DNA from 2 places in the Azonexus sp. MM2026_4 genome. Region 1 is predicted to be linked to the other one. Evidence: riboswitches for the same ligand, from Rfam matches in the RefSeq annotation. Region 1 holds a riboswitch; the other holds the start of a gene.

Evidence for each region. A riboswitch is a leader RNA that binds a small molecule or an ion and turns the genes downstream of it on or off. The one in region 1 is predicted to bind glycine.
Region 2: another riboswitch for glycine. It lies ahead of AC0KWY_RS04105 (trimeric intracellular cation channel family protein); the one in region 1 lies ahead of gcvT (glycine cleavage system aminomethyltransferase GcvT).

What each region holds. Positions count from the first base shown of each region.
Region 1 is NZ_CM148380.1:489,800-497,883, reverse strand. It holds gene rluB (23S rRNA pseudouridine(2605) synthase RluB) at 1-359, opposite strand, end outside; gene scpB (SMC-Scp complex subunit ScpB) at 346-891, opposite strand; gene AC0KWY_RS02165 (segregation and condensation protein A) at 860-1,732, opposite strand; gene AC0KWY_RS02160 (tryptophan--tRNA ligase) at 1,776-2,978, opposite strand; gene AC0KWY_RS02155 (site-2 protease family protein) at 2,991-3,638, opposite strand; gene AC0KWY_RS02150 (L-threonylcarbamoyladenylate synthase) at 3,650-4,276, opposite strand; gene AC0KWY_RS02145 (3',5'-nucleoside bisphosphate phosphatase) at 4,280-5,119, opposite strand; glycine riboswitch at 5,230-5,318, shown strand; glycine riboswitch at 5,326-5,415, shown strand; gene gcvT (glycine cleavage system aminomethyltransferase GcvT) at 5,492-6,583, shown strand; gene gcvH (glycine cleavage system protein GcvH) at 6,604-6,990, shown strand; gene gcvP (aminomethyl-transferring glycine dehydrogenase) at 7,003-8,084, shown strand, end outside.
Region 2 is NZ_CM148380.1:877,489-885,572, reverse strand. It holds gene AC0KWY_RS04120 (OsmC domain/YcaO domain-containing protein) at 1-191, shown strand, start outside; gene AC0KWY_RS04115 (IS30 family transposase) at 283-1,353, opposite strand; gene AC0KWY_RS04110 (hypothetical protein) at 1,404-2,498, opposite strand; glycine riboswitch at 2,731-2,825, shown strand; gene AC0KWY_RS04105 (trimeric intracellular cation channel family protein) at 2,980-3,648, shown strand; gene AC0KWY_RS04100 (error-prone DNA polymerase) at 3,707-6,799, shown strand; gene AC0KWY_RS04095 (hypothetical protein) at 6,855-7,250, shown strand; gene AC0KWY_RS04090 (CapA family protein) at 7,247-8,084, shown strand, end outside.

The DNA of each region.
Region 1 (8,084 bases):
GCCACCACGCCATTGACGCTGACCTTGCCCGAGGTGATCCATTCTTCCATCTCGCGCCGCGAGCCGACGCCGGCCTGGGCCAACACCTTCTGCAGGCGTTCCGGCTTGGCTTCGATCAGCGGCTTGCCGTTACGACCGATATTGCCACGATTGGCGCGCCCGGTCTGTGGCTTGCCCGGGCGCCGGGGCGCCGGCTTGACCGCCGGCTCGGCGGCTTCCGGCAGTTCACCACCGGCATCCGGCTCGCGCCCGGCGTGCGGCGGCTGGTTGCGCCCGGCACCACGACGCGGACGCGCGCCTGCCGGGGTCTCGTCGGCCCCGCCCGGGGCGCGGAAAGGAGTACGTTTATGGGTTTTCATGATTCAGCTCCAGTGTCTGGCTGATTTGCTCCAGCGGCGGCAGTTCGCTGACGCTACGCAGGCCCAGATCATCGAGAAATTTTTTGGTCGTGGCAAACAGCGCCGGTCGACCGGGGGTGTCGCGGTGGCCGACGACGTCGATCCAGCCACGCTCTTCAAGGGTTTTGACGACATTCGGGTTGACCGCGACGCCGCGGATCTCCTCGATGTCGCCACGCGTCACCGGTTGACGGTAGGCGATGATGGCCAGCGTCTCCAGCACGGCGCGCGAGTATTTCGGCGGCTTTTCCGGGTTCAACCGCTCGAGGTAGGGCAGGAATTCGGCGCGCGTCCGGAAACGCCAGCCGGACGCCAGTTGCACCAGCTCGACCGGGCGCTCGGCCCATTCGGCGCGAATCTGGTCGAGCAGCTTCCTGAGCGTTTCCGACGACAGCTCCTCGTCGAACAGCTTCTTCATGTCGTGCGTCGTCAGCGGCTCGCGGGTGGCGAGCAAAGCCGCTTCAAGCACTTTCTTGACCAGGCTCGCTGCCATCGCCCTCCTCCAGCATTGCCTCTTCCACCTCGCCGTCGCGCAGATTGACGTAGATCGGCGCAAAAGCCTCGGTCTGCGTGATGCGGATCAGCTTCTCCCGCCCCAGTTCGAGCATCGCCAGGAAATGCACGACTAGGCCGGGCGCCCCCATCGCCGGATCGAACAGCGTCTCGAACTGCACGAAACCGCCCTTTTCCTGCAAAGCCCGAAGGATGATGCCCATGTGCTCGCGCACCGACAACTCCTCGCGACTGATCTTGTGATTGCGTTTCAAGAGCGCCTGCCGGACGACCACCATCCAGGCGTCGCGCAGGTCGGCCGCCGACACTTCCGGCTGACGTTCGATCAGCGATTTCTCGACCAGCGTCTCGACCCAGAAGAACTCGCGCTCGGCCTGTGGCATCGCGTTCAGCCGCTGACCGGCAAGCTTCATCTGCTCGTATTCCATCAGACGGCGCACCAGTTCGGCACGCGGGTCCTCGGCCTCGTCATCGCCGGGCAGCTTGGGCCGCGGCAGCAGCATGCGCGACTTGATCTCGATCAGCATCGCCGCCATCACCAGATACTCGGCGGCAAGTTCGAGGTTGCTGGCGCGCATCGCCTCGACGTAATCGAGATACTGCCGGGTCAACGGCGCCATCGGAATGTCGAGGATATCGACGTTGGCCTTGCGGATCAGGTAGAGCAGCAGATCGAGCGGCCCCTCGAAGGCGTCGAGCATGATCTCGAGCGCATCCGGCGGGATGTAGAGGTCGAGCGGCAAGGTCTCGAGCGGCTCGCCGTAGATGCGGGCGACCGGTTCGAACAACGTCGCCTGCGGCAGATCGACCGCAAGATTCATGCGTTGACCGCCAGCCAGCGGATGCGGAACGACGCGCCGCCCATCAGTGATATTCCAGCCCCATCGCCTCGCGCACGTCGCGCATCGTCTCGCGCGCCAGTTCGCGCGCCTTCTCGCAACCGTCGGCGATGATGTTCTTGACCAGCACCGGGTCGTCGAGATACTGCTGGGCGCGCTCGCGCATCGGCGCCTGCTCGCGCAGGATGCCTTCGATCACCGGCTGCTTGCAGTCGATGCAGCCGATGCCGGCGGTACGGCAGCCTTGCGCCAGCGTCTCGCGCGTCGCCGCGTCGGTATACACCTGGTGCAGTTGCCAGACCGGGCAGCGTGCCGGATCGCCGGGATCGGTGCGACGCACGCGCTGGGTATCGGTCGGCATCGACTTGACCTTCTTGGCCACCGATTCCTCGGACTCACGCATGGTGATCGTGTTGTTGTACGACTTCGACATCTTCTGCCCGTCGAGCCCCGGCATCTTCGATTCTTCGGTCAGCAGGTAGCCCGGCTCAACCAGGATCATCTTGCCGGTGCCTTCCAGGAAACCGAACAGGCGTTCGCGGTCGATCGCCGACAGGTGCTGGATTTCGTTGAGCATCGCCTTGCCCTGCTCGAGCGCTTCCTTGTCGCCTTCCTGCTGGAAGCGCGTGCGCAATTCCTCGTAGAGGCGGGCCTTCTTGCCGCCCAGCTTCTTGACCGCGTCGCGCGCCTTGTCCTCGAAACCCGGTTCGCGGCCGTACATGTGGTTGAAGCGGCGCGCCAGTTCGCGGGTGAATTCGACGTGCGGAATCTGGTCCTCGCCGACCGGCACCTTGTCGGCGCGGTAGATCAGGATGTCGGCGCTCATCAGCAGCGGATAGCCGAGGAAACCGTAGGTCGTCAGGTCCTTGCCGGCCAGCTTTTCCTGCTGGTCCTTGTAGGTCGGCACCCGCTCGAGCCAGCCGAGCGGCGTCATCATCGACATCAGCAGATGCAGTTCGGCGTGCTCGGGCACCCGCGACTGGATGAACAGCGTCGCCTGATTGGGATCGACGCCAGCCGCCAGCCAGTCGATGACCATGTCCCAGGTCGCCTTCTCGATGCTCTGCGGGTTGTCGTAGTTGGTGGTCAGCGCGTGCCAGTCGGCGACGAAGAAAAGACAGGGATATTCGTGCTGCAGGCGGACCCAGTTCTTGAGGACGCCGTGGTAATGGCCGAGATGCAGCGCCCCGGTGGGACGCATGCCGGAAAGGACACGTTCTGCGTACATAGCGGTTGTCGTTTAGTAAAGACCGAAAAGGAATTCGATGGCGTGCGCCGTGAAGAGCACCAGAGGATTCATGATGTCGCCGAGGATACCGGTGAACAACAGGAGCAGCAAAATCGGGAAACCCCACGGCTCGATGCGCGAGAACTGCCAGGCCAGCCGGTGCGGCAGCAGGCTGACGGCGATCCGCCCGCCGTCGAGCGGCGGCAGCGGCAGCAGGTTGAGGACCATCAACACGCAGTTGATGATGATGCCGACCTCGGCCATGCGCGCCAGCGGCACCGCAAAGAAATCCGGCACCTGCCACGACAGCTTGAACATCAGCGCCCAGAAGCAGGCCATCACCAGGTTGGCGGCCGGCCCGGCAGCGGCGACCCAGAGCATGTCCTTCTTCGGCTGGCGCAGGCGGGTGAAATCGACCGGCACCGGCTTGGCGTAGCCGAACATGAAGTTCCCCGCCGAGAACAGCAGGATCGCCAGCGGAATCAGCACGGTGCCGACCGGGTCGATGTGACGCAGCGGATTGAGGCTGATGCGACCGAGCTGCCAGGCGGTCGGGTCGCCGAAATGGCGGGCCGCGTAACCGTGCGCCGCTTCATGCAGGGTGATCGCGAAGACCACCGGCAAGGCAGCGATGGCGATGGTCTGGATCAGCGCATTGATGTCGAGCATGTTCACTCCAGCCCAAAGGGCGCCAGCGGCCCGCGCCCGGCACGGATCAGCTCGGGAAAAGCACCGGTCAGGTTGACGACGCTGGTCGGCTCGATGCCGCAAGGGCCGCTGTCGAGGATCAGTTCGATCTGCTCGTCGAGCCGATCCTGGATTTCCCAACCTTCGGTCAGCGGCGCGTCGTCGCCGGGCAACTGCAAGGTGGTCGTCAGCAGGGGCTCGTTCAATTCCTCGAGCAGCGCCAGCGTCACCGGGTGGGCCGGCACCCGCAGGCCGATCGTCTTGCGCTTCGGATGCAACACGCGACGCGGCAACTCCTTGCTGCCTTCGAGAATGAACACGTAACAACCGGGCGTGGTCGCCTTGAGCAGACGGTACTGCGCGTTATCGACGCGAGCGTAGGTGGCGATCTCGGAAAGATCGCGCACCATCAAGGTCAGGTGATGACGATCGTCCATCTGCCGGATCAGGCGGATGCGATCCATCGCCTCCTTGTCGCCGAGATGGCAAGCCAGCGCGTACGAAGAATCGGTCGGCACGGCGACGATCGCACCATTGCGGATGAATTCCGCGGCCTGGACGAGCAGGCGCGGTTGCGGGGAATCAGGATGGATATTGACGACGCGGGCCATGGTTCAGTCGAAAAGACGCCACACCGGCTTGAGGTCCGGCGGCAGTTGAAAAGCCCGGCCGAGCTCGACATGACTTTCTTCCGGGCCATGAAAATCCGAGCCGCGCGAGGCGTGAAAGGCATAGTGCCGCGCCAGACGCGCGAAATGCAGAACATGGTCGGGTGAATGGCTGCCGCTCGAGACCTCGATCGCCTGACCGCCGAGATCCTTGAACTCGTCGAGAAACTTGCGCATGTCGCCACCCGACATCTTGTAACGCCCGGGATGCGCCACCACGGCGACGCCGCCGGCGGCACGAATCCAGCTCACCGCATCGACCAGCGTCGCCCAGCGGTGATCGACGTAGCCCGGCTTGCCCGGCGTCAGGTAATGCAGGAAGACCCCGGCAATGTCGCGGGCAATGCCGATCGACACCAGGTAACGGGCAAAATGGGCGCGCGAGATCAGGTCCGGATTGGTCACATAACCGAGCGCGCCTTCATAGACGCCGGGGATGCCGATTGCCGCCAGTGCCTCGCCCATCCGTCGGGCGCGTTCGACACGGCCGCTGCGCAGGCCTTCGAGGCCGCCGACGAGATCCGGGTGGACAGGGTCGAAGGCCAAGCCGACGATATGGATCGGCTTTTCCCGCCATTCGATCGAAATTTCCACACCATTGACGAAGCCCATGCCGGCCGCCGCCGCCGCTTCGGCGGCCTCGGCCAGGCCGCCGATGTCGTCGTGATCGGTCAGCGCCCAGCAATCGACACCGTTCGCCGCCGCCCGGCGGGCGACCTCCGCTGGCGGCAACAGGCCGTCGGAAACCGAGGAATGGCAATGGAAATCGAAATTGGCTGGGGTCACGGAAATCGGCAAAAAAGCAAACCGGGAGTTTATCACGAAGGCGGGAGTCGGCCGCCGTCCCTGGTGCGGCGCAACAAGTTGCTTGGACATCGATGTCCGGCTATAGTGCCAACCGTTCCACGGGAGAGCGCAGCACAGGCTGCCGCCGAAGGCGCAATTTCACCCGAAAACGCTCAGGCAAAAGGACCGCGGAACCAGTGGCAGGCCACTGAAACTCTGGAGAGCGATGACGGCCTACCCGGCTGCCATCCACCGATGGGGCAAATCTCTCAGGTATCGAGGACAGAGGGGTGAAACGCAAGATTCGTTCTTTCGTTTCACCCCTTTTCCGTTTCCAGAAACGGCTTTAACAAAAGCCAGCAAAGGATTGATATGCTGAAGAAAACAGTACTCAACGCCGCCCACCGCGCGCTTGGCGCCCGGATGGTCGATTTCGGCGGCTGGGACATGCCGGTCAACTACGGTTCGCAGATCGAGGAACACCACGCCGTGCGCAACGACTGCGGCATGTTCGACGTCTCGCACATGTGCCCGGTCGATCTGGTCGGCGCCGATTGCCGCCCTTTCCTCTCCCGCCTGGTCGCCAACGACGTCGCCAAGCTGACGGTTTCCGGCAAGGCGCTCTACGCTGCCATGTTGAACGATGCCGGCGGCGTCATCGACGACCTGATCATCTATTTCCTGACCGACACGCGTTTCCGCATCGTCGTCAATGCCGGCACCGCCGACAAGGACCTCGCCTGGATGCAGGCCAAGGCGGCCGAATGGCAGCTGGACGTGAGCATCACGCCGCGCCGCGACGGCGACAACGCGCTCGGCATCATCGCCGTGCAGGGCCCGAACGCCCGCACCAAGGTCTGGCAGGTGCTGCCCCAGGCCAAGGCCGCAACCGAAGGCCTGAAGCCCTTCTTCGCCGCCGAGGTCGACCAGTACTTCATCGCCAGCACCGGTTACACCGGCGAAGACGGTTACGAGATCATGCTGCCGGCCGACGAAGCCGAAACCATCTGGACCGCCCTCAAGGATGCGGGCGTCGCCCCCTGCGGTCTCGGCGCCCGCGACACGCTGCGCCTGGAAGCCGGCATGAACCTCTACGGCCAGGACATGGACGAGAGCGTCTCGCCGCTCGACGCCGGCCTGGCGTGGACCGTCGCCATGAAGGACGAACGCGACTTCGTCGGCCGTGCCGCACTGGCCACCAACGGTCAGCAGAAGCAGTTTCTCGGCTTGGTTTTGCTCGACAAGGGCGTACTGCGCGGCCACCAGAAAGTCATTACCAAACAAGGCGATGGTGAGATTACCTCAGGCAGTTTCTCACCAACGCTGCAGCAGTCCATCGCCCTTGCACGGCTGCCGCTCGGCGTTACCGTCGGCGACGAAGTCGAGGTCGACATCCGCGGCAAACTGCTCAAGGCCAAGGTCACCAAACCCGTTTTTGCCCGCAACGGCAAGACAGTTCAATAACCCCCATTCAGGAGAAAACCATGTCCAACGTCCCGTCCAACCTCAAGTATGCCGCCTCCCACGAATGGGTCCTGAAGAACGAAGACGGCTCCGTCACCGTCGGCATCACCGACCATGCGCAGGAAGCGCTGGGCGACCTGGTCTTCGTCGAACTGCCGGAAGTCGGCGCCCATTTCGCCAAGGAACAGGAAATCGCCGTCGTCGAATCGGTCAAGGCCGCCGCTGACGTCTATGCGCCGCTCGCCGGCACCGTCACCGAAGTCAACCAGGCCGCTGCCGACGCGCCGGAATCGGTGAACCAGGACGCCTACACCGCCTGGCTGTTCAAGATGACGCCGGACAACCTGGCCGACGTCGACGCGCTGCTCGACGCCGCCGCCTACCAGGCCGTCGCCGACGCCGCCTGAGAAGGACCGCCCATGCCGCTCAACCAAACGCTCTCTGTGCTTGAACAGCACGACGAGTTCATCGACCGTCACATCGGCCCCTGCGCTGCCGAGACTGACGAAATGCTGGCCGCCATCGGCGCCGCCAGCCTCGACCAGCTGATCGCCCAGACGGTGCCGGCGGCGATCCGTCTGCCGGCCGATCTGCCCTTGCCGGCGCCGCGCCGCGAACACGAGGCGCTCGCCGACCTGAAGGCGATCGCCGGCAAGAACACCATCGCCAAGTCCTGCCTCGGCATGGGCTACTACGACACGCTGACGCCCAAGGTGATCCTGCGTAACGTCATGGAAAACCCCGGCTGGTACACCGCCTACACGCCCTACCAGGCGGAAATCGCCCAGGGCCGCCTGGAAGCGCTGATGAACTTCCAGCAGATGGTGATCGACCTGACCGGCCTGGAGATCGCCAACGCCTCGCTGCTCGACGAAGCGACCGCCGCCGCCGAAGCGATGACGATGGCGCGCCGCGTCTCCAAATCGAAGTCGAACCGCTTCCTGGTCGACGCCGCCTGCTTCCCGCAGACCATTGACGTCGTCCGCACACGCGCCGGCTATTTCGGTTTCGAGGTCGTCGTCGCTGCCGCCGAAGCGGCGGACGGCGAATTCTTCGGCGCCCTGCTCCAGTATCCCGACGACAACGGCGAAGTGCGCGACCGCAGCGCCCTGATCGCCAGCCTCAAGGCCCGCGGCGCCACCGTCGCCGTCGCCTGCGACCTGATGGCGCTGGTGCTGCTCAAGCCGCCGGGCGCCATGGGCGCCGACATCGCGCTCGGTTCGAGCCAGCGTTTCGGCATCCCGATGGGTTTCGGCGGCCCGCACGCCGCCTTCTTCGCCACCCGCGAAGCCTTCGTCCGCTCGATGCCCGGCCGCATCATCGGCGTCTCCAAGGATGCCCGCGGCAACACCGCCTACCGCATGACGCTGCAGACGCGCGAACAGCACATCCGCCGCGAAAAGGCCAACTCCAACATCTGCACCTCGCAGGTGCTGCTCGCCAACATGGCCGGCATGTACGCCGTTTATCACGGCCCGCAGGGCCTGAAAACGATCGCAGC
Region 2 (8,084 bases), 390 kb from region 1:
AGCCCAACTTCCGCCGCATGTTCGGCAACGAGCGCATGGACGCCGTGCTCGGCTCAGTCGATGGCAGCATCCGCTTCCACGGTCTAACGCCGACCAGCATGCAGCTGGAAGGCCTCGACCGTCACCAACGCCTGCTCGACAGCTACCGCAAGGCGCACGCGGCGCGGGCGAAGGCGGCGGGAGTAGGCTGATCGCCGGGAGTGGACGGCTCGGGGGCGCTTGAGGCTTGAGATCCGCAAAAGACCGGTAGCGACCGAGGTTGTGTGGAAACGCCCGGCGGTTTCAAAGACCGAGTGCAACATTTGGAATCAGCCCTGCTTTGTCCATGAAGATGTTATCGAAGAACACCTCGGCGGGAGAGCGCCACCCCAGGGTTTTTCTCGGCCGCATATTGAGTTCCCAGGCCATGTGATCGAGTTCGCGCTGGGAGTGGACACTCAGGTCAGTGCCCTTCGGCAAATATTGGCGCAGCAAACCATTGGTGTGCTCATTGATGCCACGTTGCCACGGGCTGTGAGGATCACAAAAGTAAATTTTCAGGCCGGTGTTCTCGGCCAGCTTCTTGTGCAGCGCCATCTCCTTGCCTTGGTCATAGGTGAGGGTCTGTCGGATCTCAGGCGGCAGCCCGCTGAAGGCCTGCGTGAATCCGTTGAGCGCATCGATCGCCGTACTGCCGTCGAGCTTGACCAGCATGGCAAACAGCGACTTGCGGCACACCAGGGTGCCGACAGCCGAAGCGTTGGCCTTGCCCTTGATCAGGTCGCCCTCCCAGTGGCCAGGCAGCAAGCGGTCGCTGGCCTCGGGCGGGCGTACGTGGATGCTCAGCATGTCCTGCAGCGATCCCCGCCGATCTTTGCCTCGCGTGCGAGGCTTGCGTGCGCCTCGCCCCTGGCGCAGCAGGACGACCAGTTCGCGGCGAAGATCGCCCTTGGGCATGGCATAGATCGCGGTGTAGATGGTTTCGTGGGAGGCTTGCAATTGGGGCTGCTCAGGGTGGCGTTGCTTGAGTTTGGCAGCAATCTGCTCGGGCGAGAGCTTGCGTTCCAGCAACGCCCTGACCTCGGCCCACAAGGCGCCTTGGCGGTGGAGCTTGCGCACCGGCCAGGCCGCACGTCGCACCCGCCGGGCTCGCTTGCCGGCGCGGTTTGCATCGTAGCCGCCAGCCACTCGGGGGCGTCCCATGACGCATTGCTCCTCTTCGCTCTGGTAGCCGTTGCGGCGAAGTTCTCTCGTGATGGTGCTGGGCGATCTGCCAAGCACCTTGGCTATCGCCCGCGCACTACTGGCCTGCTCCTTCATCGCCATTACCACGCCGCGTTCTTCCGCACTCAATTGTTGATACGTTCTCGTCATGCAACTCCTCCGGTTATGAAGTGTTGCACTTGGGATTTGAAACCGCCCCCCTAAATGTTGGCCCGACTTCTCACATAGTCGATGCACTTCAGCGTTGGTACAACGCGATTCAGGTCTTTTGGCAAATGAGCGATCTGGGCGAAGAACTCCTCGCACAAGGCTTCCAGCCGAGGGTTTTTCGCCAGATAGGCGGTCACAATGTGATCTGAACCGCTACTGAAACTGGTGAAAAAAACCGAGTCAGTAACCGGGTCCGGATTGAGGATTTGATCCAGGCCGCTGATCGTTTTGTATTGTTCCAAGATTGGTAGCAAGCGGGTCTGTAACTTCCCGAGAAGGTGTTCGATCACCCCGTCGATTTCTGAGTAACTGCGCACGACATAACCCTTGTCGGTTCCCTGGAAGGGACCGATCTCGTCCATCCATTTGGGTTGGCCTGCAGAGGTCGTAAAAGACAGCTTCACTTGATCAGGAGGCTTGTCTGGCCAGGCAATCGAGGAAACAAGGTTGGTGACCTCGTGAAAGCGACTTTCGACATTCAGGCAGAAGGGCACATTGAGAGGCCACATGTCGGTGCTGCCGATGTACAGCACATGCCATCCGTTGGGAAAAACGGCTTTGAAACTGCGATCGCTTTTTCTTGCCTTGAAGCCATGTTCGGCGAGAAAAGGGGTCAGGCGCTCGAAGACGATTTTTTCCAGGGCGGCACGCTTTGGCACGTCATCGTAATTTTTTTCCGCCCGCGAAGTCGGCGGCGTAGCCACCGTCAGACGCTGACCATTGGCCAGATAGACGACACCTTCCTGCGCGTCCATGACATTGAGTCCGAACAGGCGTGCCTGTCCGACCACAAACGGCAAGACGGCATCCAGCATTTCCGGATTGACCCCCAGTGCAAAGACCGCGGCGTCGGTCTTGCCGTCGAGTGGCCCGTCGCTCCAGGCCCATTCGGATTCCGGTATCTCTTCGGCCCGGGGCGAGCAGATGCAGGGGTAGCGTAGCGTCAGCCGCAGTGCCAGAAGACGAAATTTCTTGTGCTGCGCCGTTCGCTGCTGCAATTGATCGAGCTGCCGCGAGGCTGCTTCGAGAGTGGCAGGCACCGGAAGGTTTGCTGGTGTTTCCCAAACTTGAAGCACATAACTCATCGACTTGCTCTTTCAAGAAAATGGCCTGATCGCACATCAGGCCATGCCAGTCCCTGATGCCGCCAAAGCTGCTGCGAATAATTCGACAGCATACCTCGCGAGCCACCCGCTGGCTCTTTTTGGAGAGAGCTTGTAGCCGGAGGCGGAAGTCGGCCTCAAGCAAATTCAGCCGTTTCAAATCCCAGACGACCGCGCGCTGATTGACAGGCATCCCCAGCGCTGCCGATAATCCGGCCCCTCTGCAGGAGAGAGAGCGCTGGTTCGCCAGGCTCCGCCGAAGGCGCAAACTCCCATAATCGCTCAGGCATGCCGAACTGCAGACATGATTCGCCGGCTGGAGAGAAGTCGCGAGCGCGCCGCGCCCGCCGACTCACCGAAGGGGCAGGCTCTTGCGGGCCGAAACTCTCAGGTAAAAGGACAGGGGGAGAGGCGTCGCGGAAACACCCGTTGGGAGTTTCCGCTTTTTGACGGAATCCTCCCGATGTTCGACAGTCTCGCCCTCGTTTTTCAACCGCTCGCCAGCAAGCAGTTCGACCTCTTGCTGGTTGTCTACCTGGTCGCCATCGCCGCCGAGGCGATGTCCGGCGCGCTCGCCGCCGGCCGTCGCGACATGGATTTCTTCGGCGTTGCCGTCATCGCCTTCGTCACCGCGCTGGGCGGCGGCACGATCCGCGACGTCGTGCTCGGCCATTACCCGATCGGCTGGACCCAGCATCCCGAGTATGTCTACCTGGTCATCCTGGCGGGGCTGGCGACGACGCTGATCGCCCGCTTCATGCACCACATGAAGCGCCTCTTCCTGATGCTCGACGCGCTCGGCCTGGTCGCTTTCTCGCTGATCGGCTGCAGCGTCGCGCTACAGCTCGATTACCCGGTAGTGGTCGTGATCATGGCCGGCATGCTGACCGGGATTTCCGGCGGCGTGCTGCGCGACGTGCTGTGCAACCAGGTGCCGGTGGTCTTCTGCCGCGAGCTTTACGCCAGCGTTTCGCTGTTCGTCTGCGTGCTCTTCCTGGTGCTGCGCGGGCTCGGCTGGGACAGCGACCTGATCACGCTGATCTGTTTCGGCGCCGGTTTCGCCTTCCGCATGCTGGCGCTGCGCTTCGCCTGGAAGCTGCCGACCTTTTCCTACCAGCCGCGCTGGGACTGAAACGCGGGGTGGGCTAAAATGACTGTATGAAAATACAGTTGTTTGCCAGAGGCCCGCATTGACCGTCCCGTCCGCGCTCCCCGACTACGCCGAGCTGCACTGCCTGTCCAACTTCAGCTTCCTGCGTGGTGCTTCGCATCCGGAGGAGCTGGCGGCGCAGGCGGTGGCGCAGGGCTACGCGGCGCTGGCGCTGACCGACGAGTGCTCGCTGGCCGGCGTGGTGCGCGTGCATCAGGCGTTCCGGGCCCAAGGCGGGGCGACGCGTCTCATCATCGGCAGCGAGATGAGCACGGTCGACGGCCTGAAACTGGTCTTTCTGGCGCAGAACCGGGAGGGTTACGGCAACCTCTCGGCGCTGATCACGCTCGCCCGGCGGCGGGCGGAGAAGGGCGCCTATACCTTGCAGCGCCACGACCTGAACGCCATCTCACCGAATGGCGCGCTGCCTGATTGCCTGGTGCTGTGGGTGCCCGAGGCGACGCCTTCGGTCGCCGACGGGCGCTGGTTGGCCGAACGCTTTCCCGGACGTTGCTGGATCGCCGTCGAACTGCACGCCGGGCCGGACGACGCGGCCAGGCTCGCGGAACTGCAGGCGCTCGCTGCCGCCTGCGGCCTGCCGCTGGTGGCGGCGGGCGACGTGCACATGCACGTGCGGGCGCGGCGGCCGGTGCAGGACGTGCTGACCGCGCTGCGCCTGAAGACCTCGGTGTTCGAGGCCGGCCACGCGCTGTTCCCGAACGGCGAGCGCCACCTGCGTTCGCGTCTGCGGCTGGCGCGGCTCTATCCGCCCGAACTGCTGGCCGAGACGCTGCGTATCGCGGCCTTGTGCACGTTCTCGCTCGACGAGTTGCGCTACGAATATCCGGAGGAAATCGTCCCCGCTGGCCACACGCCAATCTCCTGGCTGCGCCACGAGACCGAGGCCGGACTGCGCCGACGCTACCCGGCGGGCGTGCCGGCGGCGGTGCGCGAGCGCATTGAGCACGAACTGCGGCTGATCGCCGAGCTGAGTTACGAAGCCTATTTCCTGACCGTCTACGACATCGTCTGTTTCGCCCGCGGCGCTGGCATCCTCTGCCAGGGGCGCGGTTCGGCGGCGAATTCGACGGTCTGTTTCGCGCTCGGCGTCACCGAGGTCGACCCGGCGCGTTCGGCGATGCTGTTCGAGCGCTTCGTCTCGAAAGAGCGCGGCGAGCCGCCCGATATCGACGTCGATTTCGAGCACGAGCGGCGCGCCGAGGTCATCGCCTACATCTACGGCAAGTACGGCCGCGAGCGCACGGCGCTGGCCGCCGCCGTCATCACCTACCGGACCAAGGGCGCGCTGCGCGACGCCGGCCGCGCGCTCGGCTTCGACATCGCCCGCATCGACGCGCTGACCGCTTCGCTCGCCTGGTGGGACAAACGCGAACAGATGCCGGAACGCTTCGCCGAGCAGGGGCTGGACCCGGCTTCGCCGCGCGTCGAGAAATGGCTGTGGCTGGCCGAGCAGCTGCGCGGCTTTCCCCGCCACCTGACCCAGCACGTCGGCGGCTTCGTCATGTCGCGCGGGCCGCTGGCGCGGCTGGTGCCGGTCGAGAACACGGCGATGGAAACGCGCACGGTGATCCAGTGGGACAAGGACGACCTCGACGCGGTCGGCCTGATGAAGGTCAACGTGCTGGCGCTCGGCATGCTGTCGGCGCTGCGCCGGATGCTGGCGATGATCGGGCCGCTGGCTTTGAACGAAATCCCCGAAGGCGACAAGGCGACCTACGACATGCTGTGCCGCGCCGACAGCATGGGCGTCTTCCAGGTCGAATCGCGGGCGCAGATGAGCATGCTGCCGCGCCTGAAGCCGCGCAACTATTACGACCTGGTGATCGAGGTTTCGCTGGTGCGCCCCGGGCCGATCCAGGGCGACATGGTCCATCCTTACCTGAAGCGGCGCCAGGGCAGGGAGGATATCGAGCGCATCACGCCGGCGATCGACGCGGTGCTGGCGCGCACCTGCGGCGTGCCGATCTTCCAGGAACAGGTGATGCAACTGGCCATCGTCGCCGCCGGCTTCACGCCCGGCGAGGCCGACGAGCTGCGGCGGGCGATGGCCGCCTGGCGGCGCAAGGGCAATCTAGCCCGCTACCAGGACAAGCTGCGCGCCGGCATGGCGCGCAACGGCGTGCCGGCCGCCTTCATCGAGCGCATCGTCGCCCAGATCCAGGGCTTCGGCGAATACGGCTTCCCCGAATCGCACGCCGCCAGCTTCGCGCTGCTGGTCTATGCCTCGGCCTGGGTCAAGCGCCACCACCCGGCGGCCTTCCTCTGCGGCTTGCTCAACAGCCAGCCGATGGGTTTCTATTCGCCGTCGATGTTGATCCAGGATGCCCGCCGCCACGGCGTCAGCGTGCTGCCGGCCGATGTCACGGCCAGCGACTGGGACAGCCGGATCGACGAGGGCGGCGCGGTGCGCCTTGGCCTGCGCGAGATCAAGGGACTGAGCCGGGAGGCGGCCGTGCGCATCGCCGACGCGCGGCGGCGGGCGGCGTTTGCCGATGTTGCCGACCTCGCGGCGCGCTGCGCCCTGGGCAAGCGCGATCTGGATCAGCTCGCTGCCGCCGATGCCTTGCGCGGCCTCGCCGGTCATCGCCGGCAGGCCGCCTGGGCGGTTGCCGACAGCGGCCAGCGGGCGATCCAGGGCGACCTCTTCGCCGGCCTGCCGGCGCCGGAAGCTGCGGTCGAACTGGCGGCGCCGACGCTGGCCGACAACCTGGTCGCCGATTACCAGCAGCTCGGCCACAGCCTGCGCCCGCACCCGCTGACGCTGCTGCGCGAACATCTCGCAGCGCGGCGCTTCCTCAGCGCCAGCGAACTGGCGCAACGCGGCGACCGCGCGCTGGTCCGCGTTGCCGGCATCGTCACCGGCCGCCAGCGGCCGGGCACGGCGACCGGCATCGTCTTCGTCACGCTGGAGGACGAAACCGGCTGGACCAACGTCGTCGTCAAGCCGGCGCTGGTCGAGAAACAGCGGCGCGAACTGCTCGCCGCACCGCTGCTCGGCGTCTACGGCCAACTGCAATGCGCCGACGGCGTCGTGCACCTGGTTGCCCAGCGCCTGGTCGACCTGTCGGCCTGGCTGGGGCGGCTGGAAACGCGCAGCCGGGATTTCCACTGAGCCGGCGCCAGCATTTTCCCGGTTATGATGCTGGCCACAGGGGAGGGGAAACGCGATGCGTCTTGAGGCTTGTCTACTCGCCGCGCTGCTCGGGGCGCCGGCACTATCCGCCGCCGCCGACGGGCCGTGGCTGCACTGCCGGCTGGAGCAGTCGAATACCGTCCAGGTCCTCGACTACGGACCGGCCGCCGACATCTACCGGGTGCCGGCGACCAACATCAACGACAATTTCCACTTCAAGGCCGTCGTCGTCGCGGCCGACGGCGTTGCCGAGTACGTCAAGATCTACGCCTATTACCAACGCCGCGGCCAGCCCATCCTGTTGCAGCAGGCAACCTACCGCGCGCCGACGGCCGACGGCCGTTCGCTGACCGGCGAACAGCGCCTCTATTCGCCCATCCTCGGGCGCGAACTGCAGTACGACTGCACCCTGACGAGTGTCCGCCCATGAGATCGCTGCTCCTGCTCGCCGCCTGCCTGCTGCCGCTTCCGGTGTGGGCCGATGACGGCACCGTCTCGGTCGCCTTCGTCGGCGACGTGATGCTCGACGACACGCCGGGCAAGGTGATCCGCCAGGGCCGCGACCCGCTGGCGCCGTTCGCCGCCATTCTCGCTAGCGCCGACCTGCGCATCGCCAACCTCGAATGCGTCGTTGCTCGCGGCGGCAAGGCGGAAGCCGACAAGCCCTATACCTTCCGCGCACCACCGCGCGTGCTGAAGCTGGTGAAACGCCATTTTGACGCCGTCGGCCTCGCCAACAACCATTCCGGCGATTACGGCCCGGCGGCCTTCGGCGAGATGCTCGGCCACCTCGAGCGGGCCGGTCTCGGCTACTTCGGCGGCGGGCGTACGCTGGCCGACGCCCATCGGCCGCTGATCGTCGAACGCAAGGGGCTGCGCATCGCGCTCCTCGGCTACAACGAATTCTTCCCGCGCAGCTTCGAGGCCGGCCATAACCAGCCGGGCATCGCCTGGAGCGAGGACGAGCAGGTGCTGCACGACATCCGCCAGGCGCGCCAGCGCGACCGGGCCGACCTGGTGATCCCGGTGATGCACTGGGGCTGGGAGCACGAAACGCGGGCCAGCGAGCGGCAGAAAGCGCTGGCGCGGCGGATGATCGACGCCGGTGCCGACGCCGTCGTCGGCGGCCATCCGCACGTCACCCAGGAAATCGAGATCTACCGCGGCAAGCCGGTGATCTACAGCCTCGGCAACTTCGTCTTCGACGGCTTCGACGACCCGCTCAACAACACCGGCTGGCTGCTGCGCCTGGAACTCGACAAGG